Regions from separate parts of the Kitasatospora sp. NPDC004614 genome, predicted to be linked through region 3. Evidence: riboswitches for the same ligand, from Rfam matches in the RefSeq annotation. Region 3 holds a riboswitch; each other region holds the start of a gene.
The links. Region 3 has a riboswitch for cobalamin ahead of ACFYST_RS05230 (acyl-CoA thioesterase). Riboswitches for the same ligand answer to the same signal wherever they lie in the genome.
Positions count from the first base shown of each region.

Region 1: it holds a riboswitch for cobalamin, as region 3 does, so the genes downstream of both, ACFYST_RS12500 (HoxN/HupN/NixA family nickel/cobalt transporter) here and ACFYST_RS05230 (acyl-CoA thioesterase) in region 3, are expected to answer to the same signal.
Region 2: it holds a riboswitch for cobalamin, as region 3 does, so the genes downstream of both, metE (5-methyltetrahydropteroyltriglutamate--homocysteine S-methyltransferase) here and ACFYST_RS05230 (acyl-CoA thioesterase) in region 3, are expected to answer to the same signal.

Region 1 is NZ_JBIALR010000004.1:72,009-82,070, reverse strand. Features, by position in the region: gene ACFYST_RS12550 (hypothetical protein) at 1-467, opposite strand, end outside; gene ACFYST_RS12545 (2,3-butanediol dehydrogenase) at 757-1,821, shown strand; gene ACFYST_RS12540 (thioesterase family protein) at 1,844-2,665, opposite strand; gene nusB (transcription antitermination factor NusB) at 2,774-3,211, opposite strand; gene efp (elongation factor P) at 3,214-3,777, opposite strand; gene ACFYST_RS12525 (aminopeptidase P family protein) at 3,847-4,953, opposite strand; gene rpmG (50S ribosomal protein L33) at 5,086-5,250, shown strand; gene ACFYST_RS12515 (type B 50S ribosomal protein L31) at 5,308-5,550, shown strand; gene ACFYST_RS12510 (XRE family transcriptional regulator) at 5,596-6,099, opposite strand; gene ACFYST_RS12505 (EamA family transporter) at 6,098-6,865, shown strand; gene ACFYST_RS12500 (HoxN/HupN/NixA family nickel/cobalt transporter) at 6,888-8,000, opposite strand; cobalamin riboswitch at 8,031-8,227, opposite strand; gene ACFYST_RS12495 (DUF6445 family protein) at 8,307-8,999, opposite strand; gene ACFYST_RS12490 (Fpg/Nei family DNA glycosylase) at 9,095-9,901, opposite strand; gene ACFYST_RS12485 (AAA family ATPase) at 10,043-10,062, opposite strand, start outside.
Region 2 is NZ_JBIALR010000026.1:36,328-46,389, forward strand. Features, by position in the region: gene ACFYST_RS33460 (hypothetical protein) at 1-194, opposite strand, end outside; gene cobF (precorrin-6A synthase (deacetylating)) at 476-1,237, shown strand; cobalamin riboswitch at 1,301-1,523, shown strand; gene metE (5-methyltetrahydropteroyltriglutamate--homocysteine S-methyltransferase) at 1,671-3,977, shown strand; gene ACFYST_RS33475 (CAP family protein) at 4,392-5,039, opposite strand; gene ACFYST_RS33480 (hypothetical protein) at 5,514-5,897, shown strand; partial or broken gene ACFYST_RS33485 (GNAT family N-acetyltransferase) at 5,918-6,013, shown strand; gene ACFYST_RS33490 (response regulator) at 6,307-7,578, shown strand; gene ACFYST_RS33495 (carotenoid oxygenase family protein) at 7,567-8,934, opposite strand; gene ACFYST_RS33500 (TetR/AcrR family transcriptional regulator) at 8,931-9,683, opposite strand; gene ACFYST_RS33505 (TolB family protein) at 9,919-10,062, shown strand, end outside.
Region 3 is NZ_JBIALR010000001.1:1,189,819-1,199,880, forward strand. Features, by position in the region: gene ACFYST_RS05220 (MFS transporter) at 1-258, shown strand, start outside; gene ACFYST_RS05225 (sulfurtransferase TusA family protein) at 255-536, shown strand; cobalamin riboswitch at 1,405-1,549, shown strand; gene ACFYST_RS05230 (acyl-CoA thioesterase) at 1,616-2,053, shown strand; gene ACFYST_RS05235 (putative Ig domain-containing protein) at 2,292-4,016, shown strand; gene ACFYST_RS05240 (MFS transporter) at 4,205-5,491, shown strand; gene ACFYST_RS05245 (type I polyketide synthase) at 5,488-8,808, shown strand; gene ACFYST_RS05250 (MupA/Atu3671 family FMN-dependent luciferase-like monooxygenase) at 8,805-10,062, shown strand, end outside.

The sequences.
Region 1 (10,062 bases), on a different contig from region 3:
AGGGGGCTGGGAGGTACCCCCACGGCGGCGCACAGCGCGCCGTCCATCACCAGGTCCGCGTGCCGCAGCGTCAGACCGCCCTCGCGGGCCCGGACCAGCCGGGGCACGAAGTCGGCGAGCTCCTCGCCGCGGTAGGTGACCAGCTGGGTCTGCAGCGGCGGGTTGACCAGGTAACCGTCCCGGGCGGCCTGCTCGCCCGGGTCGACGCCGTGCAGCAGGCAGTAGTCCGCGAAGTCCGCGGGGTGGAACATCCGGGCCCGGACCGTCCCGTAGCACTCCACGGCCTCGGCCAGCAGGTCGGCGGTCTCGCGCAGGTAGGTCTCGTAGTCCGGCGCGTCGGTGAGCTGCCACTCCCGCGCCCGGGCGAAGTCGGCCTCGTCGGTCAGGATCCCGGTGACGAACGCCTCGTCGCTGCGGCGCGAGGACTCGGCACCGCAACGGCGCGGCCGACGGCTGTTCCTGGACATCGGTGGCTCCCGGGGATCTCGGTCGAGCAACTGCTGACCGACTTCTCCCCGCCCACACCCGTCCCACACACACGGGCTGTCACAACTCTGCAACTGACCGTCAAGTCCGGCGCGCGCCCCGCCGAGATGGGACCGCCGGGGCGCGGGGCGGCCCAGGAGGCCGATCCGGGCCCGATGGCGCAAGGTTTTGACTATTGACCGCATGGGGCCGCGCTGCGGCAGGCCCCGGCTCACGGCCGGGCGCGAGACCGCCGCAGTGAGCCGAAACCAGCCGAAGGAGCGGTTTCAAGTGAAGGCTGCACGCTACTACGACTGCGGCGACATCCGGATCGAGGACATCGCGGAGCCCGCCGTCCGGCCGGGCACGGTGGGCATCGACGTCGCCTACTGCGGGATCTGCGGCACCGACCTGCACGAATACCTCGACGGACCGATCTTCGTCCCGCCCGCCGGCCACCCGCACCCGATCTCGGGCGAGAGCGCCCCCGTGACGCTCGGCCATGAGATGTCCGGCGTCGTGTACGCGGTGGGCGAGGGCGTCGACGACCTGAAACCGGGCGACCGCGTGGTCGTCGAGCCCTACATCCTGCGCCCCGACGTCGACACCGGCGAGAACAACCCGGTCTACCACCTGTCGCCCGACATGAACTTCATCGGCCTCGCGGGGCGCGGTGGCGGACTCGCCGAGAAGATCGTCGTCGAACGCCGGTGGGTGCACCCCGTCGGCGACCTCCCGCTCGACCAGGCGGCCCTGATCGAGCCGCTGTCGGTCGGGTACCACGCGTTCCAGCGCTCGGGCGCGAAGGCCGGCGACTTCGCCCTGGTCGGCGGCGCCGGACCGATCGGGCTGCTCACCTGCGCGGTGCTCAAGGCGATGGGCGTCGAGGTCGCGGTCTCCGAACTCAGCTCGCTGCGGCGGCAGAAGGCGCTGGATTCCAAGGCCGCCGACCACGTCATCGACCCGGCCGCCACCGACGTCGTCGAGGAGGTCCGCCGCCTCACCGCCGGCCGGGGCGCGGACGTCGCGTTCGAGGCGACGTCCGTCAACGCCGTCCTCGACACGCTGTTCGACGCGATCAAGCCGGGCGGGGTGATCACCGTCATCTCGATCTGGGGCAAGCCGGCGTCGCTCGACATGCAGAAGCTCGTCCTCAAGGAGGTCGATCTGCGCGGCACCATCGCCTACGTCAACTCCCACCCGCAGACCATCAAGCTGGTGCAGGAGGGACGGATCGACCTGGCGCCGTTCATCACCAAGACGATCGGGCTGGACCACCTCGTCACCGAAGGCTTCGAGACCCTCATCCACCACAACGAGACGGCCGTCAAGATCCTGGTCGACCCGCGCCGCTGACCTGCCCCGAGCCGGCCCCCGGTCAGCGCGGGGTCTTGGCGAGCTGGCGGGACTGGGCGACCAGCCGGCCGTCCTCGTCCCAGATCTCGCAGTCCTCCTCGAAGTAGCCGCCGGCCAGGTTGCGGGTGGCGTGCGAGACCCGCAGCCAGCCGTCGGCGGGCAGGGCGCGCAGGTGGACGGTCAGTTCGATGGTGGGGGCCCAGCCGGGGCGGCCCAGGTCGAAAGTGACGGGGGGCAGCGCGTCGGCGGTGAGCAGCAGCGAGAGCGGGTCGGCGGGGCGGCCGTCGGCGAGCCGGAACCAGCCCTGGATGCGCCCCTCCTTGGACGGCTGGCCGAGCGCCCAGCCGACGGTGGCCGGGTCCAGGCGCAGGTCGAGGCGCTCCAACAGGGCGGCCTGGGCGATGAGTTCCTTGGGCGCGAGCTCGATGCCGACGCACTGATCGGGGGCGGGCAGCACGGGCGGCAGCGCGGTGGTGGCGACCTCGTCGTCGAGCGCGCCGAGGTCGGTGAACGCGGCGGTGACCCGCAGCCGCTCCTCGCCGTCCTGGGAGAGGATCGCGCTGCCGGTGGCCAGGGTGCGGCCGCGGCGCATGATCTCGGTGCGGACGGTGGCCGGCCCGGGGCGGGACGGCGAGACGTAGGTGCCGCTGACGGTCAGCGGGTGCGGGTGGCCGGGCCCGGCCTCCAGGGCGAGGGCGTGTGCGGCGAAGGCGAGCAGCAGTCCGCCGTTGACGCCGCCGCCGATCTGCCAGCCGTCGCCGAGTTCGCCGTCATAGCGGCCGGGTTCGTCCGGGTGCGGGGTGAGCGCGATGCCCCGGTCGAACTCGCTGGTGGTCTCCGGCATGGCTGAGGCCCTTCTGCGCAGACGCCAAAACACATTACTTGCCGGTAGCTTACGCGCGAAGGCCGCCGGACCAACAGGTCCGACGGCCTTCGAACAGGCAGTGCGAGCTCAGCGACGAATGGTCGGCTTGAGCTCCAGGAAGCGGGCGAGCAGGCCGTTCACGAAGGCCGGCGACTCGTCCGTGGAGTACTCCTTGGCAATCTCGACGGCCTCGTCCAGGACGACCGCGTCGGGGGTGCCGTCTTCCCAGATCAGCTCGTACGCACCGAGCCGGAGCACGTTGCGGTCCGCGATCGGCATCCGGTCGAGCGTCCAGCCCACCGCGTAGGTGGAGATCAGGTCGTCGATGGTGCGCGCGTGCTGCGAGTAGCCCTCGACCAGCTGCATGGTGTACTCCGCGACCTGCGGAATGCCCTCGTCCGGACGGGGGTCGCGCGAGCGCGCGACCCAGTCGGCGAGCACCCGCTCGGGGGCCACGCCGCGGTGGTCCGCCTCGAACAGGATCTGAAAGGCCCGGGTGCGGGCCTTGGTGCGAGCAGAGGCCACGATTACTTGACCCGGCCGAGGTAGCTGCCGTCGCGGGTGTCGACCTTGACCTTCTCGCCGGTGGTGACGAACAGCGGCACCTGGATCTCGGCACCGGTCTCCAGGGTGGCGGGCTTGGTGCCACCGGTGGAGCGGTCGCCCTGCAGGCCCGGCTCGGTCTCGGAGATGACCAGCTCGACCGCGGCGGGGAGCTCGATGTACAGCGGGACGCCCTCGTTCTGCGCGACCAGGGCCTCGAAGCCCTCGAGCAGGTACTTGGCGGCGTCGCCGACGGTGGCGGCGTCGACCGGGACCTGGTCGTAGGTGTCCATGTCCATGAAGATGAAGGTCTCGCCGTCGCGGTACGAGTACTGCATCGTCCGCTTGTCGACATTGGCGGTCTCGACCTTGACGCCCGCGTTGAAGGTCTTCTCGACGACCTTGCCGGAGAGGACCTCCTTCAGCTTGGTGCGAACGAAGGCCGGGCCCTTGCCGGGCTTGACGTGCTGGAACTCGACGACGGACCAGAGCTTGCCGCCGTCCAGCTTGAGGACCATGCCGTTCTTGAGATCATTCGTGGAAGCCACGGGCGCACTTACTCCTGATATGTCCGCTGTCAAAGAACACCAAGCAGTGCGCCGCCGGAGCCCGTTGGGCTACAGCGCGAGGAGCTCCTTGGTGGTGATGGTGAGCAGCTCGGGCCCGCCCTCCTCGGGAGGCCGCACCACGAGCGTGTCCTCGATCCGGACGCCGCCCCGGCCCGGGAGATGCACTCCTGGACCGACGGTGACCGGCACGCGATTGTCCAGTTTACCCATGTCGGCGGGCCCGAGGCGCGGCGCCTCCCTGATCTCCAGGCCGATGCCGTGCCCGAGCGGGTGGACGGCGTGCTCGGCGTGGCCCGCGGCCTGCAGGATCGAGCGGGCCGCGTCGTCCGGGACGTGCTGCTCGACGCCCGGCCCGAGCGCCTCCCGGCCGGCCCGCTGAGCGCGGAACACCAGGCGGTGCAGCTCGACCTGCCAGGCGGCGGGGGCGGCCCCGATCACGAAGGTGCGGGCGGTGGAGATGCCGTAGCCGCGGTACTGCGCGCCCAGCGCGACGGTGAGGAAGTCGCCCTCCTCGACCCGGCGGTCGGTGGGCTGGTGGCGCTCCAAGCCGGAGTGGCTGCCGGTGCCGACGGAGACCGGGAAGGCGGCCCGGTCGGCGCCGTGGTCGATCATCCGGCGTTCCAGCTCCATCGCCAGGTGGCGTTCGGTGCGGCCGACCAGGATCGATTCGAGCAGCTCGCCGAGCGCCTGGTCGGCGATCTCGGCGGCGATCCGCAGGTCGGCGAGCTCGTGCTCGTCCTTGACCACCCGCAGCCGCTCCACCGCCCGGTCCAGGTCGAGCAGCCGGGCCGGCTCGGCCTGCCGGGCGACGGCGCGGTGCCGGGCGACCGTCAGGTCGTGCTCCTCGACGGCGAGGTCCCGCACCCGCAGCCGGGCGGCGGCCTCGGCGGCGGCCACCGCGGCGTCCGTCTCGGCGGGCGCCGCCAGCCGGGTGACCTCCTCGTCCACCTCGCGCTCCACCGACTCCTCGGGCGGCACGTCCTGCGGCAGCGCCAGCACCGCGCGTTCGCGGGTGAGCAGCAGCGCGGCGCCGCACGGCGGGCAGCCGGTGAGGTAGCGGACGTTGGCGGCGCGCGTGATCAGCGCGGCGTCGGCTCCGGAGGCGCTGCAGTACTCGCGGAGGCGTTCGCGTCGGGCGGCGTGCGCGTCGGACATGTCTCCGAGCCTACGAACGGGGCCCGGGGGCCGCCCGTCGGAACGGGCCCGATCGGGGCGGGAATGCGGCGGGGCAGGGGCGTGTTGTGGCCACATGAAAACGGCAATCGTTGCCGAGAGTGGAGGTTCGAGATGGCGCGCAGCGAGCTGCGACCGGTGATCACGCTCCGGTCGGCGGCGGGCACGGGCTTCAGCTACGTGACCCGCAAGAACCGGCGGAACAACCCCGACCGGATCGTCCTGCGGAAGTTCGACCCGGTGGCCGGGCGGCACGTGGAGTTCCGCGAAACCCGCTGACCACAGGGCAGTTGAGGGCGTTCGAAGGCTGTTGAAGGCTTGGCGAAGGAGGAGCAGATGAAGCAGGGAGTGCACCCCGAGTACCGTCCGGTGGTGTTCCGGGACAAGACGGGCGGCCTGTCGTTCCTGACCCGATCCACGGCCACCAGCGGCCGGACGGTCGAGTGGACGGACGGGCGGGCGTACCCGGTGGTGGACGTCGAGACGTCCTCCGCGAGCCACCCGTTCTACACCGGCAAGGCCCGCCTGCTGGACACCGCGGGCCGGGTGGAGCTGTACCGGCGCAGGTACGGCCTCTGACAGACGTGCGGCGAAGGGCCCCGGGAGCTTCCCGGGGCCCTTCGCTCACTTGCCGGCCGGCGGGGGCACGGAGACCACCAGGGTGAGCCGGCAGTCGCCGGTGCCCTCGTTGCGGTAGCTGTGGGCGGTTCCGGCCTCGTAGGAGGCGGTGGAGCCGGCCGGGATGCGGTGGGCGCGGCCGTCGAGGACGAGGGTGAGTTCGCCCTCGTCGATCCGGGCGATCTCGACGGTGCCGGCCGGGTGCGGGTCCGAGGCGTGGGTCTCGCCGGGGCGCAGGTGCCAGGTCCACAGCTCCAGCGGGCCGGGGGCCTCGATGCCGTTCAGCAGGACGCCACTGCCGCCGTCCGGGCCGCTCCACAGCCGCACGGCGTCCTCGGCGGGGATGATCCGCACCACCGAGGTCTCGTCGTAGTCGAGCAGCCGGGCGATCGAGACGCCGAGGGCGTCGGCGAGCCGGACCACGGTGCCGACACTGGGGTTGGTGCGGGCCTGCTCGATCTGGACCACCATGCCGCGGCTGACGCCGGAGCGGGCCGCGAGGGCGTCCATGTTCGCGCTCGGCGTCGTGGTCCTCTCGCAGACCGCCGCCGCCCTGGTCCTCGTCCTGGCCGTCACCGCCACCGGCGGCTGGGCCGACGCGGGCCCCGCGCTCTGGTACGCCGTCGCGGCCGGCGTGATCGGGCCGGTCGCGCTGCTCGCCTTCTACAAGGCACTGGCGCTCGGGCCGATGGGCGTGGTCTCACCGCTGGCCACCGTCGGCGTGCTGGTGCCGATCGGCGTCGGCCTGTTCCTCGGCGAACGGCCGGGCGCCGTCCAGGGGTTGGGGATCCTGGTGGCGATCGCCGGGGTCGCGCTGGCCGGCGGCCCGCAGCGCGGCGGACCGGCTGTGAGCCGCCGGGTCCTCGTCCTCACCCTCTCCGCCGCGTTCGCGTTCGGCGCGGTGCTCGCCCTGATCGCGCATGGCAGCGCCGGCGGCGGACTGCTGCTGACGCTGTGCGTGCAACGACTGACCAACGCGGTGGTCGGCATCGGCATGCTGGCCGCCGCCGCCCGCCGGGAGCCGGTCGAACTGCGCGGCGCGGCCCGTTCGTTGCCCTCACTGACCGCCGTCGGCGTCGCCGACGTGGCCGCGAACGGCCTGTACGCCGCCGCCACCCACCTGGGCTCGGTCGCGGTGGCGGCGGTGCTGGCCTCGCTCTACCCCGTGGTGACGGCGCTGATGGCGCGCGGCCTGCTCAAGGAACGGCTGCTGCGGGTCCAGGTGGTCGGCGCCGGACTGGCCGTCGCCGGAACGCTGATCCTGGCCGCAGGTTGACTTCCCGTCAGGCCGCGCGTTCTCAGGCCCCTGCCCCCGCGAAGGCCTTGGACCGCCGGGCGATCCGCCAGTAGCCGATCGCCGCCGCCCAGACCACCACGAACAGGCCGACGATCACGAAGCCGACGTTTTCCAGACCGAGTCCGGCGATCCAGCCGGACACCGGATCGTCCAGGCCGAACTTGTCGTGCAGCACCGCGACCAGCTCGATGGTGCCGATCACGAAGGCCACCGCGATCGACAGCCCCGTAATGGTCAGGTTGTAGTACACCTTGCGGACCGGGTTGGAGAACGCCCACTGGTAGGCGAAGTTCATGAACGTGCCGTCCAGCGTGTCGAACAGGCTCATCCCGGCCGCGAACAGCAGCGGCAGGCAGACGATCGCGTACCAGGGCAGGCCGGACGCCGCACCCGAACCCGCCATCACCATCAGGGTCACCTCGGTCGCGGTGTCGAAGCCCAGGCCCAGCACCATGCCCACCGGGAACATCTGCCCGGGCCGGGTGATCGAACGGGTCGCCCGGCCCAGGATCCGGGCCAGGAAGCCCCGCGAGTCCAGGTGCTTCTCCAGCTCGGCCTCGTCGTACTCACCGGCCCGCATCGCCCGGAACACCCGCAGGATGCCCAGCAGCGCCACCAGGTTGAGCGCCGCGATCAGGTACAGGAACGCCCCCGACGCGGTGGTGCCGATGGTGCCCAGCACCTGATGGGTCGTCGAACCCTCGTCCATCAGGGTGCCCGCCAGCGCCGCCCCGCCGGCCACCAGCGCAGCCATCAGCACCACCATCGAGGAGTGCCCGAGCGCGAACCAGAAGCCCACCGAGACCGGCCGGCGGCCGTCCGCCATCAGCTTGCGGGTGGTGTTGTCGATCACCGCGATGTGGTCGGCGTCGAAGGCGTGCCGCATGCCCAGCGTGTAGGCCGTGATGCCCAGGCCCACGCCGAACACCTGGGTACCCACCTGGTACTTCTCCGGCACCACCAGGAACAGCAGCGTCCCGAACGCCGCCACGTGCAGGGCCAGGATCACCGCCATCAGGCCGGCGGTGCGCAAGGTGTCCTCGCGCCGCCAGCGGAAAGCAGGAAGAGGGGAGCCCGGGACGTTTCCGGGCACGGTCGAATTGGACGCGGTCATCCGCGCATCACGCTCCAGCACCTCGTGGATCACTTCGTGAGATGCCGTGGCCGGTCTCCTGGCTGACGGGGTGTTCGGCGTCGGCGCCCGGCCTTCCCGGCCGCGAGCGGCCAGTGGCACGAGGTGGGAGCCGACGACTCCCCGATCACAGTGGCGAGGGCCGCTCCGGACTCCTGTGACGAGCACAGTGCACCGGCTTCCCGAACACCACGGCCCGCCCACCGTAGATCCGGCCACCACGCGGCGGCAAGAGCGTCACACCGCGCAGGTGTCGAAGATCACGCCCGCCCGGCGGCTGACGGCGCGTCACGCCATCCAGAAGAACACGCAGGTCATCCGCTTCTCGTCCAGGGTGGAGCCGTAGTACTCGGTCGCGGTGTGCATCAGGTTGGCGGTGTACAGCAGCAGCCGGTTGTAGCGGTGCGGAACGGCCAGATCCTCGGTGAACGAGTCCGGCGGGACGAAACGGGTGCCGAGCGCGTCCACCAGATTGTTGTGCGGGGCGACCACGGTGTTCCCGCCGAGCCGGCCCCCCGGCAGGCTCTGTCGGTAGAAGCTCGTCCCGCACCGCTTCGGCACGTTCGGGTTGAGGTACAGCACGGCGGCGTACCGGCACAGCGACCGCGAATCGGTGTGCGGCCGCGGCTCGCACTCCCCCTCCCCCACCACCTGCACGCAGTTGTGGTTGAACGTGCCGCCCTCGGCCTCGCTCAACGCCCAGATCCGCGGCGCCTGCACGGTCTCCCGCACCAGCTTCTCGACGTGCGCCAACTCCTCCGGCTCCAGCCCGGGCATCGCCCGCAACCCCGGCCAGGGCTCCGGCCTGTGCGGATACCCCTCGTCCCAGTCGGTACGCGCCAGATGCCGGGCCCGCACCGCATCCGGATCCGGCAGGACATCGTCCAGCACCCAGTAGTCACGCCCCTTGGTGGGCTTGCGGTACGGGAGGACCGGAAGGGCCGGAGTCGGGCGCGGGCCCTGGAACGGTTGCACGGGCATGGACCCGACAATAGGAGCGCGCCCCGAACCCCTCGCCCAAGGGCCGGTCAACCTTCCGTCAAGGCTTCCCCACTACCCTCCGTGATGACGACCCGTCATGCCTGCTGGCAGCGCGGGCACCAGAACAGGTTCCGGGCCGCCAACTCCTCGGTCCGCACCGGGGTTTCACACACCAGACACGGCTGATCCTGCCGCCGGTACACGTACACCTCACCACCGTGGTCGTCCACCCGCGGCGGACGCCCCATCGCCTCCGGCGTGTGCTCCGGCCGCACGGTGTCGATCCGCCCCGCCGCGACACCGTCATGCATCAGCGCCACCAGATCCGCCCAGATCGCGTCCCACTCGGCCCGGCTCAGATCCCGCCCCGCCCGGTGCGGACTGATCCCCAACCGGAACAGCACCTCCGCGCGATACACGTTGCCGACACCCGCCAGCACCTTCTGATCCATCAGCAACGCGGCCACCGTCGTCCCGCTCCGCGAGATCCGCTGCCACGCCGCATCCCCCACCTCCCCCGGCCGCAACGGATCCGGCCCCAGCCTGCGATGCACCGCCGCCTTCTCCCCCGGCGTCAGCACCTCGCACGCCGTCGGCCCCCGCAGATCCGCGTACCCACTCCCGTTCTCCATCCGCAACCGCACCTGCCCCACCGGCTCCGGGGCCTCCCCCACCCCGAACTCGTACTTCCCGTACAACCCGAGATGCACATGCAGCCAGTCGTCGCCGAACCCCAGGAACAGATGCTTCCCGTGCGCCTCCGCAACCTCCAACACCCGCCCGTCCAGCAGCCCCGCCCCCTCCGCGAAGCGCCCCTGCGGCGACGAAACCCGCACCGCCCGCCCCCCGAACAGCTCCCCGTTCAACCCGGCCAACCGATGCACCACATGCCCCTCGGGCACCCGCGCCACCTCCACATTCGTTCCCGTCCAACACCCCCATTCTCCCCGCCCCCACCGACACCCCGGCAGAGCCGGCCTGCGCGCAGCGCTCGTCGCGGGTCGGGTTGCGCGGCGCGGGTGGAGGGAGCTCCCCGCAGGGGGTCAGCGTTGGTGGAGGCGGG
Region 2 (10,062 bases), on a different contig from region 3:
GGGACGGGGGTGTACCCGCAGATGGTGGTCGTCGCTCCCTGCGCCACTGCCGGAGCGGCCTGTGCCACTGCCGGAGCACCCTGTGCCACCGCCGGAGCGGCGTGCGCCGTCGGCGCGCTCACAAGCGTGACGGCGCCCAGCAGGACGGCCATCACCGCGATCCATCTGGTCAGTGTCTGCCGAAGTCCTGTCATCTCCGTTGCCCCTCCTGGTCGGTGTCCGGCGCGGTGAGCCTGGCAGGCCGCCGGGTCCGTGAACAGACCGCGTCCCACCTGCGGCGTTACCGCCGGATCGGGGCCGAAAACCGTTCGCCCACCCCTGCACCGCCCTGGTCCACCGCGCCCCTCGGGATCGGCCCCCGCGGAAGGACGACACCCGGCCGAGTTCGAAGGCGGCAGCTGGTTGACGGAGCATCCGTTCCCCAACGTGCCTCCCACCTGCGGCTGCGCGGGAGGGACCAGGCAGAATCGGCGTCATGCGTACCCTTCTCGTCATCGGCATCGGCGCGGGCGATCCCGACCACCTCACTCTGGAGGCGGTCAAGGCGATCGGCCGCACGGATGCGTTTCTGCTGCTGGACAAGCCCGAGGAGCGCCAGGACCTGATCCGGTTGCGGCGACAGATGATCGCCGAGCACGGGCGGCCCGGGCACCGGGTGGTCGAGTTGATCGACCCGGCGCGCGACCGGAGCACGGCCGCGTACCGGGAGGCCGTCGAGGAGTGGCGGGAGCGGCGGGCCGATCTGGTCGAGCAGGCGGTGATCGAGGAGCTGGCGGACGGCGAGACCGGTGCCCTGCTGGTCTGGGGCGACCCGGCGCTGTACGACAGCGTGACCGCCGTGCTGGACCGGATCCTGGCGCGCGGCCGCACCGAGTTCGAGTACACCGTCATCCCCGGCATCAGCAGCATCTCGGTCCTGGCCGCCCGCCACCGCACCACCCTGACCCGCACCGCGCGGCCGGTGCGGATCACCACGGGGCGCCGCCTCGCCGCCGAAGGCTTCGGGCCGGGCTCAGAAGACGCGGTGGTGATGCTGGACGGGCAGGCCGCGTTCACCAAGATCGACCCGGCGGGTGTGCACATCCACTACGGCGCCTACCTGGGCACCGAGGACGAGATCCTGGCCTCCGGTCCGCTCGCCGAACAGGCGGACCGGATCGCGGAGTTGCGCGAGCAGGCGCGCGAACGCAAGGGCTGGATCATGGACAGCTACCTGCTGCGCCGCACCGAGGACTGACCCCGCACACCCCATCGAGCGGACGGGTGCGGAGCCCAACTCCCCCACCCGTCCGCCTCGTTCTAGACTGATCGCGCAACTGGTTCGCGCACTGCCTCTGGGCAGGCGCGTCGTAAGAGGGAACCCGGTGGGAATCCGGGACTGCCCCGCAGCGGTGAGTGGGAACGACCGCCGTCATACGCACTGGGTCCGGACGGGCCCGGGAAGCGACGGCCAGTAGGTGTCCGGGCGTCGGCCCGGGCGGGGCCCGCGAGTCCGAAGACCTGCCCGTTGCCCGGGTGCGACGGCTCGCTCCCGGCCTCCGGTGACCTCGCGGGCGGGTCGGCCAACCATCGGTCGGGCAGGCGCAGTTGACAGCGCCGCACGACTCACGGGCCTTCGCTTTCCGCGGTGTCGTCGGACCCAGGTTCGAGGCTCGCGAAGGAGAGTCCCCTTGACCACGAGGTCCACAGCCGCGGCAACTGTCCACGGCTACCCCCGTCAGGGCGCCGACCGGGAACTGAAGAAGGCCGTCGAGGGCTACTGGAAGGGCACCGTCGCCGCTGACGCGCTGCTCGCCGCCGCCGCCGAACTGCGCTGCGCCAACTGGCGTCAACTGGCCGGCGCCGGCATCACCGAAGTCCCCACCGGCGACTTCTCGCTGTACGACCACGTGCTGGACACCACCGTCGCCGTCGGTGCGATCCCGCCCCGGCACCGGGCCGCGGTGGACGCCGACCCGCTGGCCGGCTACTTCGCCATGGCGCGCGGCACCCAGGAACTCGCGCCGCTCGAAATGACCAAGTGGTTCGACACCAACTACCACTATCTGATACCGGAGTTGGGGCCGGACACGGTGTTCGTCGCGAACTCCGCCAAGCAGGTCGGCGAGCTCCGCGAGGCACTCGGCCAGGGCTACCGGGCCCGCCCGGTGCTGCTCGGCCCGGTCAGCTACCTGCTGCTCGCCAAGGCCGCGCCCGGAACCGCGAACGGTTTCGAGCCGCTCACCCTGCTGGACCGGCTGCTGCCGGTGTACGCCGAACTGCTGGCCGAACTGCGGGCCGCCGGCGCCGGATGGGCCCAACTGGACGAACCGGCGCTCGTCCAGGACCGCACCCCGGCCGAACTGAACGCCGCCGCCCGCGCGTTCCGCGACCTCGGCGCGCTGACGGACCGTCCGAAACTGCTGGTCGCCTCGTACTTCGACCGCCTCGGCGAGGCCCTGCCGGTACTTGCCGAATCCCCGGTCGAGGGTCTGGCGCTGGACTTCACCGGACCGGCCGCCGGCAACCTCGCCGATCTCGCCGCGGTCGGCGGCCTGCCCGGCAAGCGGCTGGTCGCGGGCGTGGTGGACGGCCGCAACGTGTGGATCAACGACCTGGAGAAGTCGCTGGCCACCCTCGCCACCCTGCTCGGCCTCGCCGACCGGGTGGACGTCGCCCCGTCCTGCTCGCTGCTGCACGTCCCACTGGACGTGGTCGCCGAGCGCGACCTGGACCAGCAGATCGGCCGCTGGCTGGCGTTCGCCCGGCAGAAGGCCGCCGAGACGGCCCTGCTGGCCCGCGCCCTGCGCGAGGGGACCTCCGCCGTCACCGCCCAACTCGCTGCCAACCGGGCCGACTTGGCGTCCCGCGCGGCATCCCCGATCACCCGCGACCCGGCCGTCCGGGCCCGCGCCGCCGCCGTCACCGACGCCGACACCCGCCGCGCCGACCCGTACCCCGTCCGCGCCGCCGCCCAGCGGGCCCGGCTCCAGTTGCCGCCGCTGCCCACCACCACCATCGGCTCGTTCCCGCAGACCGACGAACTGCGCACCGCCCGCGCCGAGTTGAACGCCGGACTGCTGGAGGAGGCGGACTACCACGCGCGGATGGCCGACGAGATCCGCGAGGTGATCGCCTGCCAGGAACAGGCCGGCCTGGACGTGCTCGTGCACGGCGAACCCGAACGCAGCGACATGGTGCAGTACTTCGCCGAGCAGCTCACCGGCTACCTGACCACCCGGCACGGCTGGGTGCAGTCCTACGGCACCCGGTACGTGCGGCCGCCGGTGCTGGCCGGTGACATCTCCCGCCCGTCCCCGATGACCGTCGACTGGTACGCGTTCGCACAGAACCTGACGGACCGCCCGGTCAAGGGCATGCTGACCGGACCGGTCACCATGCTGGCCTGGTCGTTCGTCCGCGACGACCAGCCGCTCGCCGACACCGCCCGGCAGGTCGCGCTGGCGCTGCGCGACGAGGTCGCCGACCTGGAGGCGGCGGGCGCGGCGGTGATCCAGGTGGACGAGCCGGCGCTGCGCGAGACGCTGCCGCTGCGCCGGGCCGGGCGGCCCGGGTACCTGGACTGGGCGACCGGGGCGTTCCGGCTGGCCACCTCGCCGGTGCGCTCCGACACCCAGATCCACACCCACATGTGCTACGCCGAGTTCGGCGACATCCTGGGCGCCATCGGCGAGTTGGACGCGGACGTGATCTCCCTGGAGGCGGCCCGCTCGCACATGCAGGTCGCCCACGAGCTGGCCGCCGCCGGCTGGTCGGCCGAGGTCGGCCCGGGCGTGTGGGACATCCACTCGCCGCGCGTTCCGTTCCCCGCCGAGACCGTCCTGCTGCTGCGCCTGGCGCTCACCACCGTCCCCGCCGAGCGCCTGTGGGTCAACCCCGACTGCGGCCTGAAGACCCGCGGTTGGCCCGAGACCCGCGCCGCGCTCCACAGCCTGGTCGCCGCCGCCCACACCCTCCGCGCGGAGCTGCCGGGCTGACGGCCTGTCGGACTGACGCGCTGACGGCCCTGGTGGTTCAGACGTCGAACCGGACGCCGGTCAGCCGCTCCGACAGCTCCCACAGCTCCCACAGCCGCCGTGCACACGCTGGTGCAGTCGCTGCGCTACCAGGTGCAGGCCGACACGCCGTCCGTGCGGGTGCAGGAGGTGGTGTTGCCCTGGTCGACACGGCGATGACGGCGGACCGGGAGGGCGCGGTCCGCAAGCTGTCGGCCGCCGAGGCCGCCACCACGATCGTCCGGGGCATCGAACGTGGCCGCCCCGTCGTCGCGGTGGCGCCTCCCGCGCCCTGCCGGCGCTGCTGCGCGTACACCACCCGATCGCCCACCGCATCCTGCGGGACGGCTGAACACCGCCCTGGTTCTCGGCCGGAATTCAGCTCTGACGACGGCCCTACGACCTCACCACCGGCAGGACGTTCTCCCGGTACGACTTGCCCGGGTCCTTCGGATCCGCCGCGGAGTTCCCGCGCGGTGCGAAGTCGCACGCGATGTACGTGTCGAACCAGAAGTAACCGTCCTTGTCGGGGCCGCCGTCGCGCCGGCCGCCCACCCGGGCGCAGCCGATCTTCGTGGTGGACTTCCACACCAGCTGGGTGAAGTTGCCGGTCTCGCGGGAGAAACCGGGCTTGCTGTAGTCGTAGGACGCGGCCCCCGCGTACCAGGAGTCCACCGCGCCCTTGCAACCGTCCGGCGTGTAGCCGCCTTCGGGGTTGTCGCCGGCGAACGAGCTCCAGCTCAGGGTCTCGCCGTACGCACGGGCCAGACCGTCGTGCTGGAAGCCGCCCGGCTCGGAGATCTTCTGTGCGCGGGACTTGGCGTACTCCACGATCTCCGGATCGATTGCGAGCGGAGGTGCCTGGTGCTTGGCCCGGTACGCGTTGATGGCCGTGAGGCAGTCGCTCTGGAACCCGTTGTCCGTCCGGTCCGCGAACGCACGCCGCACCGGACCGGCAGCCGTCGCGGGCTGCATCACCGTCATCATCGCCACGGCCGCCGCAGCCGCCGCCAGGGCAACCCTGCGGACCTGAGGTGCAATCAAGGAGTCCTCCTACTCACGCTGATCCAACTGCCCTGCTTAACGCTCTCACCTCCCCCAGGGCACGACACCCGGCCGACGGTGCGGCGCGCACGCGGACCTGCGCAATCGTTGTTACAGCCTCGGTACGTCCGCCCAGTGTGTCGGTGGCGGGCGCTACAGTCCGCCCGTCGTCGAGTAGGAGTGCCATGAACAGCCAGATCGACTGGCCGTCAGTCCGGGAGCGGGTCATCGCCGTGGAGGAGGCGGATCGGCGTGCGCGTGGCCTCGCGCCCTCTCGGCATCCGACGTTCGAACCCGTCCTGACTCCCGACGAGATCGCGGAGGTCGAGGCGCAGTGCGGTGTCGAACTCCCCGCCGACTACCGCTCGTTCCTGGCCGAGGTCGGGGTGAACGGCCCAGGTCCGTGGGTTCGAGCTCACCTCGTTGCGCCGAGTCGACGGCAGGTGGGGGTGGGTCTGGGACGACGACGAGACCTTGCGCTGGCTGCTGGACTCCAGCGGGCCGTTCGTCGAGACCGAGGACTGGCCGACCCGCCAGGCGGAAATCCTTCGAGCCGCCGGATACGAGCCCACGCCCCAAGGCGCAGACAACCGCTCCGACTTCCGCAGGGCCTTCGGTGAGGCCGGCGGCGAACGCTGGTACCGGGAGCGCGGGCGGGGTGCGATCCACCTCAGCAACGACGGGTGCGGGGCATCCGGCTGGCTCATCGTCGTCGGCCCGCATCGCGGGGAACTCCGCGACCGGGAGCAGGGCATCAACCCGCCCTTCGAGCCGTACGTCGACGCGGCGGGAAACCGCCACACCTTTGGCACCTGGTACCTCGAGTGGCTCGAGCGGTGCGAGTCGGCGGCTCAGTGATCAAGGGCACCCTGGACGCACTGGGGTGTTTGCAGGTGACGTACATTCCGGGGCTCGGGAAGGGCGGTGCGGAGCGGGCGTTGATCGAGGCGGTGCGGGTTCGGGCGGAGCCGCGCCGCTCACGTGAACGGCCTCGCAGGCTCTCCGCCCTCGCCCGTACGGATGAACACGCGGGGCGCGGAAAGCGGTGAATCCGACAGCCGGTTGACGGCGCGTCAATCTGATACTGCCTCAAAATCACGGGACACCAGTCCTGTTGCCGGTCCGGCGCGTCCGCGTGTTGCGGGGCGCGCAACACCCTCACGATCCGGCATGCTGCTGTCCACCCCGGCGCAGCGGCGGCCGGGGTTGGCGCGACCGACCCGTGACGGGCCGGCGGGTACGGGTGGAGGATTCGGGTGCGGCGTACATGGCGACCCGGCGGATCGACGAACGGCCGACGGGGGTGTGGAGCGTGATGGCGGGGCCTGTCCGGGACGGCGGGCTCCTGCCGCTGGATCGTGAACTGAACAGGGAGTGCCGGGAGTTCGCGGAGACGTTGCGGGAGCTGTTCCTGGAGCTCGGTATCTCGGTGCGCCGGTACGCCACCCGGTGCTATCTCAACCCGGGCACGCTGTCCCGGTATTTGGCGGGGTCGCGGATCGCGCCGTGGCAGTTCGTCGAGGAGTTGCTGCACCATCTCGACGAGGACTGCGGAACCCGGCTCGACCCGCCTGCCCTGGAGGGGCTGCGCCGCAGGCATGTGGCGGCGCTGAAGACGGCGGCGTCGATCGGCCGGGCGGTGCAGCAGTTGGAGGGCCAGTTGCAGGCGGCGGACCGGGAGGCCCGCCGGGCGGGGGCGCGCGAGGAGCAGCTGGACCACGCGCTGGACGACACCCGGCAGACCATCGCCGCTCTGGACGCCCGGCTGGTCCGCCTGGAGTCCCGGCCCCTGCTGCCCGCACCGCCGGACCGCCCCGAGCCGTCCGCGCCGCAGGAGCACGCCGAACCACCCACGACGCCCGACCGCGCCGACCTGCTCGCCGAGCGCGACGCGCTGGCCCAGGAGGTGGAGCGGCTGGCCGAGGAGCTGGCCCGCGCCCGGGAGCGGGCGGCCTGCGCGGAGACCCGGTGCGACCTGTTCGAGCGTCAACTCGCCCTGGTGGAGCAGCAGCAGGGCCTCGCGGACATCCCCTTGCAGCCGGCGTGCCCGCTGGAGGAGGGTCCACCGCCGAAGGTGCTGCTGGTGGACGACCGGCCGGACAACCTGATGGTGCTGGAGGCCGTCCTGGGGCCGCACGGCCACCGGCTGGTGCGGGCCGCGTCCGGCCCGGACGCGTTGCGGGCGCTGCTGGAGCCGGACGAGTTCGCGGTGATCCTGTTGGATGTGCAGATGCCGGGGATGGACGGCTACGAGACCGCCGCGGCCATCAAGCGCCGGGCCCGGACCCGCGACATCCCGATCATTTTCGTCACCGCGATCGGCACGGATCCGGACCATTCGATGCGCGGTTACGCGGCGGGCGCGGTCGACTTCATCCCGAAGCCGGTCGATCCGTGGGCGCTGCGCGCGAAGGTCGCCGTGCACGTCGAGCTGCACCGTGAGCGCCGCCGCCACGCCACGCTCCCCGCGCCGACCCGGCACACCATCGCGAGCTCCACCGGCGCGATCCCGAAGGCCGGTGCGCCGTCAGTGAGTTGATGATCCGTCAGGTACCCAGTTGCCGTGCAGGCCGAGCGGCACCCGGACGGGCAGGTGGATGCGGGCGACGGGTTCGCCCGCGAAGTCCTGCGCGGCGAGGATGACCAGGTCGGCCGCGCCGCGTTCGGGGTCGTGCGCGTACGCCATGAGGTAGCCGTCGTCCTCGGCGGTGAGTGATTCGGCGGGGACGAACACGCCCTCGCCGACGGCGCCGAACCGGCCGAACTCGTGGGCCTCGACTGTGCCGCGCAGCAGGTCGTGCTTGAGCAGGGCGCTGCTGAACCCCTCGTTGGGGCGCGGGTCGTCGGGGCCGGTGGGTGCGGCGTACAGTTCGGCCGCGGCAGCGTATCCGTAGCGGTGCGGGCGGCCGACCCGGCGGGGGTCGACGCGCGGGAACTCCTGGGTGCGGTCGTCCATTCGCTCCTCGCGGATCCTGCCTGCTGCCAGGTCGATCCGCCACCGGTCGAGGGTGGGGCGGCTGCGGCCGAAGTCGCGGATGGTGAAGCCCTCGGGGTGGCGGACCACGTCGATCACCACCTCGGTGCCGTCCTCGTACGCGTTGAGGGTGTGGCCGACCAGGCAGGGGGCGACGTCGAACCAGCGCACCGGCCCGCCGCTGCGCGGCATGATGCCGACGCGGGCCTGGTGGGTGTCGTCCCAGGTGAACGGCACGCCGGTGGGCAGGTGGGCGGGGCTGAACACCACGGGGGCGTCGAACAGGACGACGTGGTGCTCGGTGAGCGCGAAGTCGTGCATGTACGGGTTGCCTGGGGTGTGGATCAGCGTGGTGCGGCGGACGGTGCCGTGGTGGTCCATCACGATGTGCTGGACGTGCTCGGTGCCGTACCGGAATGCGAGCGAGTGCAGTTCCCGGGTGTGCGGGTCGTAGACGGAGTGCGCGTTGGCGCTGTAGCCCTCGGGGGTGGCGCCGAGGTCGCAGGGGCCCAAGGTGTCGAGTTCGTAGCCGAGTTCGTAGGGGCGGATGCCGCCTTCGATCAGCGCGAAGGTGCGGCCGTCCAGCCCGGCGACCTGGACGTTGGGCGCGAAGTCCAGCCGGGGGTCGACGGGGGTGCCGCGGCGCGGTTCGCCGAGGTGGTCGGCGACGGCGGCCGAGCGCACCCAGCGGTTGCGGTACCACTCGGCGCGGCCGTCGCGGATCCGGACGCCGTGCACCATGCCCGGGCCGAGGGTCCAGATGTGCGCGGCGGGGTCCTCGATGCCCAGTGCGTTGGGGCCGTTGCGCAGGTAGCGGCCGTTCAGGTGGGCCGGGATGCGGCCGGTGACGGGCAGGTCGTGGGCGGTGATCTCTTCGGTGACCGGAGTGAAGCTGCCCGTCAGATAGCGGTTGATCGTCATGCCGGCTGTCCTTGTCCGTGCGGTTGGGCGGGGGAGTCTTCGACGGCGGAAGGTCCGTATGCCGGCTGTCCTTGTCCGTGCGGTTGGGCGGGGGAATCTTCGACGGCGGAAGGTCCGTTCGGGTCGCTCGGAAACCGTCCGTGCGGTTCGGCGAGGAACGCCCGGCCCACCGCCGCCATCAGTGCGTCGAAGCGGTGGGCGGCGCTCTCCGGCGGGAAGTGGCCGGCGAGTTCGAGGCTCACCGCGCCGTGGGCGGCCGCCCAGAGGAGCTTGGAGATCTCGTGCGCGTCGCCGGGCGCGAAGACGCCGGCGTCGATGCAGTCCTGGACGGCCGCGACGGAGGCGTCGAAGGCGTGGTCGGCGTCGGCCAGCGCCTCCGGTCCGGGCCGGTAGCCGGGCACCGCCTGCTCGAACATCACCCGGTAGTAGGCGGGTTCGGCGAGGGCGTGCACGCGGTAAGCGGCGCCGAGGTCGTTCAATACGGTCAACGGGTCGGCGGCGCGCGGGACTTGCTGCTGAGCGCGGCTCAGCCGGGCGAACCCCTCGCGGTAGAGCGCGTCGGCCAGGCCCTCCTTTCCGCCGAACATGGTGTACAGGACCTTGGTCGAGGCACCGATGCCGGTGGCGATCCGGCGCATCGTCAGCGCGGCGGGCCCCTCGGTAACCAGGAGGTCGATGGCGTGGTCGAGGATCGCGGTCCGCACGGCACTCTGGCCGATGCGTTGGGCGTCCTGGTAGGGCGTGTTCACGGGTAACACCGTAGCCCGCCGGCAACAGTGTTACCCACACTTTCCGACAATCCGTTGCGTCGTCAGCCTGCCTTTCCCGTACGGCAGTTCGCGGTGGCGACTTATCCGGACTTACTGGTAGGAAACTTTCCTTTCACCTAATCTCCGAAGGAAACGGCTCGGCGCGGCCCACCCATGGTGTAGGGCCGCATCCCCTCACCGCCGGCCGGCGCATCCCGCCCGAAGGGAAACCCTCATGACGACCGAGACCACACCAGGGGACGTATTCGACGCCACCCAAGACACCGGCTCCGCACCGGACTTGACGGAGCGGCCGACGGCCGCGGCCCGCCTGGTGGTCCTGGTGGTGGTCGTGGTCACGACGCTCGGCGCCGCACTC
Region 3 (10,062 bases):
GTTCTGCTCGGCCTCGGCTGGAACTTCGGCCTGGTCTCCGGCACCGCGATCCTCACCGACGCCGTCCCGCTCGCCACCCGCGCCAAGACCCAGGGCAGCATCGACGTCGCCATCGCCATCTCCGGCGCCACCGGCGGCCTCGCCTCCGGCACCGTCGTCGACCTGGCCGGCTACCCCGTCCTCGCCTTCGGCGGCGGCCTGCTCGCCCTGCTGATCCTCCCTGCCCTCGCCACCGCCGCCACCCGGGCCAAGCGATGACCGACCACCAGACGCCCCAACTCACCGTCGACGGACGCGGATTGCTCTGCGTCACCCTGCTGCTGCGCCTGCGCGCCGCCATCACCGACGCCCCCGCCGGCACCATCGTCCACGTCCACGCCACCGACCCCGCCGCCCCCCTCGACCTCCCCGCCTGGTGCCACCTCACCGGCCACCACTACCTCGGCCCCGTCTCCGCCGAGACCTACGCCCTCCGCCTGACCGCCACCCCCACCCCCACCCGCCCCGACGCCCCATGGCACCGCCCGGCGGACTGACGCCCCTCCGGGCGGACGCCGGGCGGTCCCGCCGCTGCCGAGCCCTGCGCGCCGCGCCCGACCCTGCGCCGACGCCCCGTGGCGCCCCCCCCGGCGGACTGATGCCTTTGCGGTGGAGCGCCTCGCGGTCGTGTTGCTGCCGGGTTCGTTGGTGCCGCGCCTGGTGGACTGACGTCACTCCACGCGGAGCGCCCTGCGGTCGCGTCGCTGCCGAGCCGTTCGCGCTGCGCCCGGCAGCCGATCCGCCCCCCGGCCCGTGCCGACGTCCCGTGGCACCGCCCGGCGGACGTACACCCCTCCGGGCGGGCGCAGGGCAGAGCGCCTCGCGTGACCTCCCCGCCGGTCACGGCTACTTCGTTCCCGTCGCCGTCGAGGCCTTCGCGCCTGTCCATCGACCCGACCCCACCCGCCCCGACGCCTGCCCCGACGCCTGCGCCCCCACCCACCCCGACGCCTGCCCCGACGCCTGCGCCCCCACCCACCCCGACGCCTGCGCCGACGCCTGCCCCGACGCCTGCGCCCCCACCCACCCCGACGCCTGCGCCGACGCCCGCGCCGACGCCCGTGACATCGCCCGGCGGACCCGGTCCCGTCGCCGTCGAGGCCTTCGCGCTGCGCCGGCCGCCGGTCCGACCCTCACCCGCCCGACGCGTCGTGGCTGCCCGGCGAACCGACCCCCTCGGGGGCGTGACCTTCCCACCGGTCGCCCCCGTCCCGCCGCCGCCCCGCCGTCGAAGTCGGCCCCGACGCCCCGCGGGCCGACAGCTCCCAGGCCTCCCGGCCGGAGGGCGGACTGAGCACCTCGGATGGGGATATAGGCTGGTCGGGCAGCGGTTCGCCCCCGTCCGAGCCAGGGCTGGAGCGTCGCAAGAGGGAACCTGGTGCGAGTCCAGGACTGCCTCGCAGCGGTGAGCGGGAACGACCGCCGTCACATGCACTGGGCCCGACCGGTCCGGGAAGCGACGGCCAGTAGACAGGCCCTCCTGGGGAGATGCCCGCGAGTCCGAAGACCTGCCGCCGCCCGCGGTGCCCACCGGCGCCGCGGATCGTCCAGCCGTGACTCGCGAAGGAGAGTTGACGTGGCAGATCAGACCGTCGCACCTGTGGTGTCCGCCGCAAAGCCCGCACAGGCGTCCGAGGTGACGCTCGCGCACATCATGAGTGAGCACGACACCAACCTCTACGGCACCATCCACGGCGGCGTGGTGATGAAGCTCATCGACGACGCCGCCGGCGCGGCCGCCGCCCGGCACGCCGAAGGCCCGGCGGTCACCGCCGCCGTGGACAGCATGGCGTTCCTGGCCCCGGTCCGGGCCGGTGACCTGCTCACCGCGCACGCGGAGCTGGAGCGGGCGGGGCGTACCTCGATGACCGTCCACGTCACCGTCACGGCCGAGCGCTGGAACGCCACGGGGCCGGTCACCCGGGTCGCCACCGGTCGGCTCACGTTCGTCGCCATCGACGCCGACAGCCACCCGCGTCCCGTCCCGGCTCTGCTGGAACCCGCGGCTGCCTGACGCGGCGCCACCGTCCGTGAGCCCGGAATGCCGTCCCACCTGGCGTTCCGGGCTCATGGTTGTCGCCGCCGCAAGGTGATCACCCTCACGTAGGGACAAACCGCACCATTGCGGACGGCGCGTGATCGACATGTTCCGTTCAAGCTCCGATTACCCCACCATGGCAGCGTGTGCCCGCCTACGCGCGTAGCGCACCGCACCACACCCCATGGTTCCTGTGGTCCTAGGAGATTGACAGATGATCAGAACGTGGAAGGCCGCCCGCCCGCTGGCCCTCGCCGCCGCCGCACTGGTGGTCGCCGCCGGCGCGAGCGCCGTCCCGCAGCACGCCACCGCGGCCACCCCCAAGAACGCCGCCGCGGCCGCCACCGGCACCCCGAAGCGGGTGCTGTTCGACAACACCAAGGCGGAGACCGCGGGCAACGCGGACTGGATCATCTCCACCAGCCAGCCCGACCCGCTGGCGCAGAACGCCAACCCGACCAGCGAGACCAGCTGGACCGGCGCCATCTCGGCCTGGGGCGTGGCGCTGCAGAAGACCGGCAACTACAGCCTGAAGACGCTGCCCGCCGGCAACACCATCACCTACGGCACCGGCGGCGCGCTCGACCTCGCCAACTTCGACGAGTTCGTGATCCCCGAGCCCAACATCCGCCTCAGCGCGGCCGAGAAGACCGCCGTGATGACGTTCGTGCAGAACGGCGGCGGCCTGTTCCTGATCTCGGACCACACCCAGAGCGACCGCAACAACGACGGCTGGGACTCCCCGGCCATCATCAACGACCTGCTGACCAGCAACGGCGTCAACAACAACGACCCGTTCGGCTTCTCCGTCGACCTCCTGAACATCACCACCGACAACCCGCGGGCGATCTCCTCCGCCACCGACCCGGTGATCAACGGGCCGTTCGGGACCGTCACCGGCTCGATCATCCGCAACGGCACCACCTTCACCCTGAAGCCCGCCGACAACCCGAACGTCAAGGGCCTGGTCTACCGCACCGGTTACAGCGGCAACACCGGTGCGGCGTTCGTCACTTCGACGTTCGGCAAGGGCCGGGTGGCGATCTGGGGCGACTCCTCGCCGATCGACGACGGCACCGGCCAGCCCGGCAACACCCTCTACAACGGGTGGAACGACCCGGCCGGCACCGACGCCGCGCTCGCCCTCAACGCCACCGACTGGCTCGCCCAGGGCGGCGGCTCCGGCGGCAACACCGGCTCGGTCTCGCTGACCAACCCGGGCGCCCGCACCGCCACCGTCGGCACCGCGACCAGCCTCCAGCTGTCCGCCACCGACACCGCCGGCGGCACGCTGTCCTACGCGGCCACCGGCCTGCCCGCCGGACTGACCGTCAACCCGGCCACCGGCCTGATCAGCGGCACGCCCACCACCGCCGGCACCAGCGCGGTGACCGTCACCGCCACCGACTCCACCGGGCCGTCCGCCACCGCCACCTTCACCTGGACGGTCGCCGCGAGCGGCGGCACCACCTGCACCCCCGCCCAGCTGATCACCAACCCGGGCTTCGAGACCGGCAGCACCTCCGGCTGGACCGAGACCAACAGCGGCGGCGCCAGCACCATCAACAGCAGCACCAGCGAGCCCGTCCACTCCGGCACCTACGACGTCTGGCTGGACGGCTACGGCGCCGCCAACACCGACACCCTCGCCCAGACCGTCACCCTGCCGACCGGCTGCAGCAGCTACAACCTCAGCTTCTGGCTGCACATCGACACCGCGTCGTCCCCGACCACCGTCTTCGACACCCTCACCGTCACGGCCAACGGCACTACCCTGGCCACCTACTCCAACGTCAACGCCGCCGCCGGCTACCAGCAGCGCACCTTCAACCTCGCCGCCTACGCCGGCCAGAGCGTCACGCTGAAGTTCACCGGAGCCGAGGACTACACCAAGCAGACCTCGTTCGTCCTCGACGACATCACGCTGAACGTCTCCTGACGCACCGTCAGTGACCTCATCGCCCCGGACCGGGCAGCCCCATCCGGTCCGGGGCTTTGCCGTTCGCTTACCTCGGCATCGAAATCCGAACTGCTTTGTGAAGGTCTTGCCATGAGGATCTTCACCTTCCTAGACTGCGGCAATCCATACCAGGCGCGTCCATGTCACGGATTTGGGGGTGGGCCGAGGTGAAGCGTTTCCGCTTACTCGTCGCGGGCAACGCGGTTTCCGCGTACGGCAGTTATCTGAACATGGTGGCGCTCAACGTCTTCGTCTACCACCTGACGGGCAGCGCGCTGACGGCCGGTCTGTACATGGCGGTGCGGCTGCTGACGAGCGTGGCGTCCGGGGTCGTCGCGGGCGCTCTCGCGTCGCGGATTCCGCGCAAGCGGCTCATGGTGGGGGCGGATCTCACCCAGGCCGCCGCGCTGGTCCTGCTGCTGCTGGCGCCGTCGGGCGCCCGGGTCGCGCTGCTGTTCGGGCTGGCCGTCATCGCCGGCGCCTGCTCGACGGTGTCGGGGGTGTCGCTGCGCAGCGCGGTGCCCGAGATCGTCGGGGCGGAACTGCGGACCAGGGCCAACAGCCTTCTGGCGACCGGCCGTTCGCTCGCGATGGTGGCCGGGTTCGGCTCCGCGGGCATCATCGTCTCCCACCTCGGCTACCGCTGGGCCTTCGCCTTCGACGCGCTGTCGTTCGTCGTCTCGGCGAGCGTGCTGCTGTCGCTGCCGATCCGGACCGAGGCCGCGCGGGAGAAGGAGACCCCGGCCGCCACGAAGGCCGAGCCGGCGGGCGGCGGCGGACGGTGGGCCACGCTGGTGCTGCTGCGGTCGATGCCCGTGGTGGCCGTGATGGTCCTGGTCCGGGCGGTGGACGGCCTGGGCTCCTCGTCCCACAACGTGGCCCTGCCGATCTACTCCGACGCGCTCGACCACGCCCATCCGGCCGCGTTCATCGGCCAGTTCTGGGCGACCTGGGCGATCGGCAACATCGCCATGCAGCAGATCCTGTCCCGCTGGACCTCCCGTACGGGCCGCAGCCCGGGCGAGCGGATCTTCGCGCTGGGCGCCTGCGTGATGTCGGCCGCGTTCATCCTCGTCTTCAGCGGGCTGCCGACCGCCCTCGCGGTCGTGGTGTCCCTGGTGGCGGGCATGGCGGACGGCCTGACCGAGGTCGCCTACGTCTCGCGGCTCCAGACCACCCCGGACGCGCAGCGGGCCCGGCTGTTCGGCCTGTCGGCGTCGGTGGAGAACCTGGGCTTCGGCCTCGGCATGATCCTCAGCGGCGCATTACTGGAGCACTTCTCGCCGCTGCAGGTGGTGGGCGGCCTGCACGGGCTGGCGATCCTGCTCTGCGTCGGGTTCCTGCTGCTGCTGGTGCGCGGCGCGGTCGCGGGACGGGCCACCCCGGCGCGTGAGCGGAAGCCGGAGGAAGCGGTCGACGACCGGGTCCCCGCGTCCGAAGGAGGACGGACATGACCGCTCCCGACGACCGCCGGGTCGCCGTCATCGGGCTCGCGCTCCGCCTTCCCGGCGCCAACACCGCAGACGACTTCTGGCGGCTGATACGCGAAGGCGAGGACCGCGTCCGGCATTTCACGGAAGAAGAACTCGCCGCCGCCGGAATCCCGCCCGAGAAGTACCGGGCACCGGATTTCGTGGGCGCCAGCGCCGTCCTGGACGACATCTCGCATTTCGACGCACCGTTCTTCGGCATGAGCGGCCGAGAGGCCTCCTACACCGATCCGCAGCACCGCCTGTTCCTCGAAGTCGCCTACCACGCACTCGAGAACGCCGGCTACCCGCAGGAGCGCCCGGGTGCGCGCATCGGTGTCTGGGCCAGCACCGGGTACCAGCTGTATCCGATGCAGACCTACCTGCTCAACAACGTGTTCCAGGGAGCGCTCGCGGACGACTGGCTCTCCCGCCTGCAGGTGGTGATCGGCAACTCTCCCGACTTCACCGCCACCCGCACCTCCTTCCGGCTGGACCTGACCGGCCCGTCCGTCAACATCCAGACGGGGTGCTCCAGTTCGCTCGTCGCGGTGAAGACCGCCGCGCAGGCGGTGCTGGACGGCGAGACCGACATCGCGCTGGTCGGGGCCACGGCCGTGCACACGCCGCAGGTGCTGGGCTACGAGTACGTCAAGGGCTCGATCCTGTCGAGGACGGGCCGGGTGCGGGCGTTCGACGGGTCGGCGGACGGCACGGTCGGCGGCAACGCCGTGGCCGCGATCGTCCTCAAGCGGCTCGACCGGGCCGTCGCCGACCGGGACACCGTCCACGGCGTCATCAGCGGCTGGGGCGTCAACAACGACGGCGCCGCCAAACACACCTTCAGCGCGCCCAGCGCGGTCGGCCAACAGGGCGCGATCCGGCGGGCGTTGGAGACGGCCGGGGTCGGCGCGGACGAGATCGGCCTGCTGGAGACCCACGGCACCGGCACGCTCAAGGGCGACCCGATCGAGTTCGACGGCGCCACCGCGGCGTACCGCGTCGACACCGACCGCACCGGCTACTGCGCACTCGGGTCGACCAAGGCCAACATCGGCCACCTGGACGTCGCTTCGGGCCTGGTGGGCCTGATCAAGGCGATGCTCGCGGTACAGCACGGGGTGATCCCGCCGATGGCCAACTTCGAGCACCCCAACCCGGCGCTCGACCTCGACACCAGCCCCTTCTACATCCCCCGCGAAGCCCGGCCGTGGCAGCAGGACGGCCGCCCGCGCCGGGCCGGGGTCACCTCGCTGGGCATGGGCGGCACCAACGCCCACGTCCTGCTGGAGGAGCCGCCGCCCGCGTCCCTCCGGCCGGCGGACGACGCCCACCCCACGCCCGGCGTCCTGCTGGTCTCCGGACGCGACCCGCAGGCGCTCACCGCGAACGCCCGCGCCCTCCGCACCCACCTGCGCCGGCACCCGGACCCCGCACTGCCCGACCTGGTCACCACCGCCGCCCTCGGCCGCACCCACGGACGGCACCGGCTCGCCGTGCGCGGCGACAGCCCCGCGGCACTCGCCGCCGCGCTCGACCGCTGGCTGACCGGCCCGGCCCCCGCGGGCGGCGGGCGCGGTCCGGTGTGGACCGGCCTCGCCCCGCGCGAGGGCGCGACCCCCGTCGGCTTCCTGTTCGCGGGCCAGGGCAGCCCCTCCCGAGGCATGGCCGCCGCCCACGACGGCAGGTTCCGGGAGGTCGCGGACGTCCTCGACGCCTGCGAGGCCCAGTACCGCCGGGAGTACGGCACACCGCTGCTGGACGCGTTCCGCACCGGCACCGAAACCGCCGAGCACCAGACCTGGCCGACCGGCACCGCGCAGCCCGCACTGTTCGCCCTCCAGGCGGCACTCACCCGGATGTGGGACCGGGCCGGCGTACGGCCCGCGATCGTCGCCGGTCACAGCGCCGGCGAGTACGCGGCGCTCGCCGCCGCCGGGGCACTCACCGTGGCGGACGGCCTGCGGCTCACCGCCGAACGCGGCCGGCTCATGCAAGGCTGCCCGCCCGGCGCGATGGTCGCCGTCGCCGCCGACCGGACCACCGCCGAACAACTGGCCGCCGAGATCCCCGGACTCGAGATCGCCGTCGCCAACGGCGAACGCTCGCACGTCCTGGGCGGACCGGTCGAAGCGGCCGAGAAGCTTCTCGCGCTGCTCGCCGAACGCGGCATCCCCGGCGAGCGGCTCCCGGTCGACCGCGCCTTCCACACCGCGCTGACCGAACCGGCGCTCGGAGCGTTCCGCACGGTCCTGGAAGGCATCGACTTCCGACCGCTGACCATCCCCTTCGTGAGCGGGCTGGACGGCAAGCTCCGCCCTGCGGGCTGGGTACCGGACGCGGACTACTTCCTGCGGCACACCCGGGAAGAGGTGCGGTTCGACGCCGTACTCGCGACGCTCGGGGCGGGCGATCCCGTGCTGCTCGACATCGGCCCGCACCACACCCTCGGTGGCCTGGCCCGACGCGCCCTGCCCACCGCCACCGTGGCCTCGGCGATGCGCCGCGGCGCGGGCACCGACCCCCTGTGGTCCGCAGCCGCCGCCCTGCACTGCGCGGGCGCGCCCGTGGACTGGCACCACCTGCTGGAAGGCACCGGCGGCGGCCGCACCCCGCTGCCCGCCTACCGCTTCCAGCGCCGGCACTACTGGACAGGCCCCGAACCGGCGATCAGCGCATTCGGTGAACCAACGGAAGACGAGGACGCAGTGGAACTGAGCAACGCAGGCACGATCACCGCCGACGACGTGTGCCGTCACATCGTCGAAGTGACGGTCGGTCAGCTGGGGGCGGAACCCGGGGCGGTGAACGACGACACCTCGTTCTTCGACCTGGGCGCCGACTCGTTGCAGCTGATCCACATGCTGCGGCTCATCGAGCAGGAACACCAGGTCAAGATCGCCATGCGCGAGCTGTTCGAGGAGGCCGGCACGCCTCGGCTGCTGGCCGAGCTGATCGTGGGCCGGATCCCGGGCGCCCCGGCACCCGCCCCTGCTGCGCCCGCCGCTCCTGCCCCCGCTCCTGCCCCCGCGCCCGCCGCTCCTGCCCCCGCGCCCGCCGCTCCTGCCCCCGCGCCCGTCCCCGTCCCCGCTCCTGCGCCGGTCGTCCCCACGCAGGTCGCCCCCGCGGTTCAGCCCGCCGCCCCGATGTACGCGACACGTCAGGAGATCGAAGACCTGGCCCGCCAGATCCAGCAACTCACCCAGATCCAGCTCCAGATGATGACGCAGCTCTCCGAACTGGTGACCCGTCAGCTCGCCTCCCTGCCCGGCGGCGCGTCCACCCCGGCCGGTGGCCGATGAGCGCCCGGCAGCACCAGGACGGCATCGCGGCCGTCACCGCCGCGGCCGACAGCGACCTCTCCGCGATGGCGGAACTCTCGCGACGGATCGCCGAGCAGCTGGCCGGCGCAGCCCCGACCGCATCCCTGACCGCCGCCGCGCCGTCCGAGCCGACCGCGCCCGTGCCGTCCGGCGCCGCACCGAAGATGCACGGCCCGCGGGTCGCCGTCGACCGCGCCTCCGGCATGGCCAGCGGCACCGGGCCGGAGAGCCGCAAGCGGCACCTGGACGAGCTCGTCCGCCGGTACACCGCGAAGACGCCGACGTCGAAGGAGCTGGCGCAGCGCCACCGCCGGGTGCTGGCCGACAGCCGGGCCGTGGTCGGCTTCCGCTCCAGCACCAAGGAGATGCTGTACCCGATCGCGGCGCGCGGCGCTTCCGGCGTGTCGATCACCGACATCGACGGCAACGGCTACACCGACATCACCATGGGCTTCGGTGTGCTGATGTTCGGCCACGAGCCGCCGTTCGTCCGCGAGGCCGTACGCGAACACCTGTCTCGCGGTGTGCAGTTGGGGCCGCGCAACGCCGAGACGGGCGAGGCGGCCGAGCTGCTCGCCGAGATCACCGGCATGGAGCGGGTGGCGTTCGCCAACTCCGGAACGGAGGCCAACTCGGCCGCGATCCGGCTCGCCCGCGCCGCCACCGGACGCCGGAAGATCGTGACGTTCCACGGTTCGTACCACGGGCACGCGGACAACGTCCTCGGCCGCGCGGCGGGGACGGGCGAGGAGCACGCGACCGCGCCCGTGTCGATCGGCATCCCGGACAGCGCGGTCGCCGACCTGCTCGTCCTCGACTACGGCGACCCGGCGTCGCTGCGCGTCATCGAAGAGCAAGCGCCGTTCATCGCCGCCTGCATCATCGAACCGGTGCAGAGCCGCCACCCGTCCCTGCAACCGGTCGAGTTCGTCCGGGAGTTGCGCGAACTCACGCAGCGCCACGGCATCATCCTCATGTTCGACGAAATGCTGACCGGCTTCCGCCCGGCGCTGCGCGGCGCGCAGGAGCTGTACGGGGTGACACCGGACCTCGCCACCTACGGAAAGCTGCTCGGCGGCGGCTTCCCGATCGGCGCGATCGCCGGACGGGCCGACATCATGGACGGTGTCGACGGCGGCTACTGGAGCTACGGGGACGCCAGCTACCCGCCCGGCGAGACGACCTTCTTCGGCGGCACCTACATCCAGCACCCGGTGTCGATGGTCGCCGCCC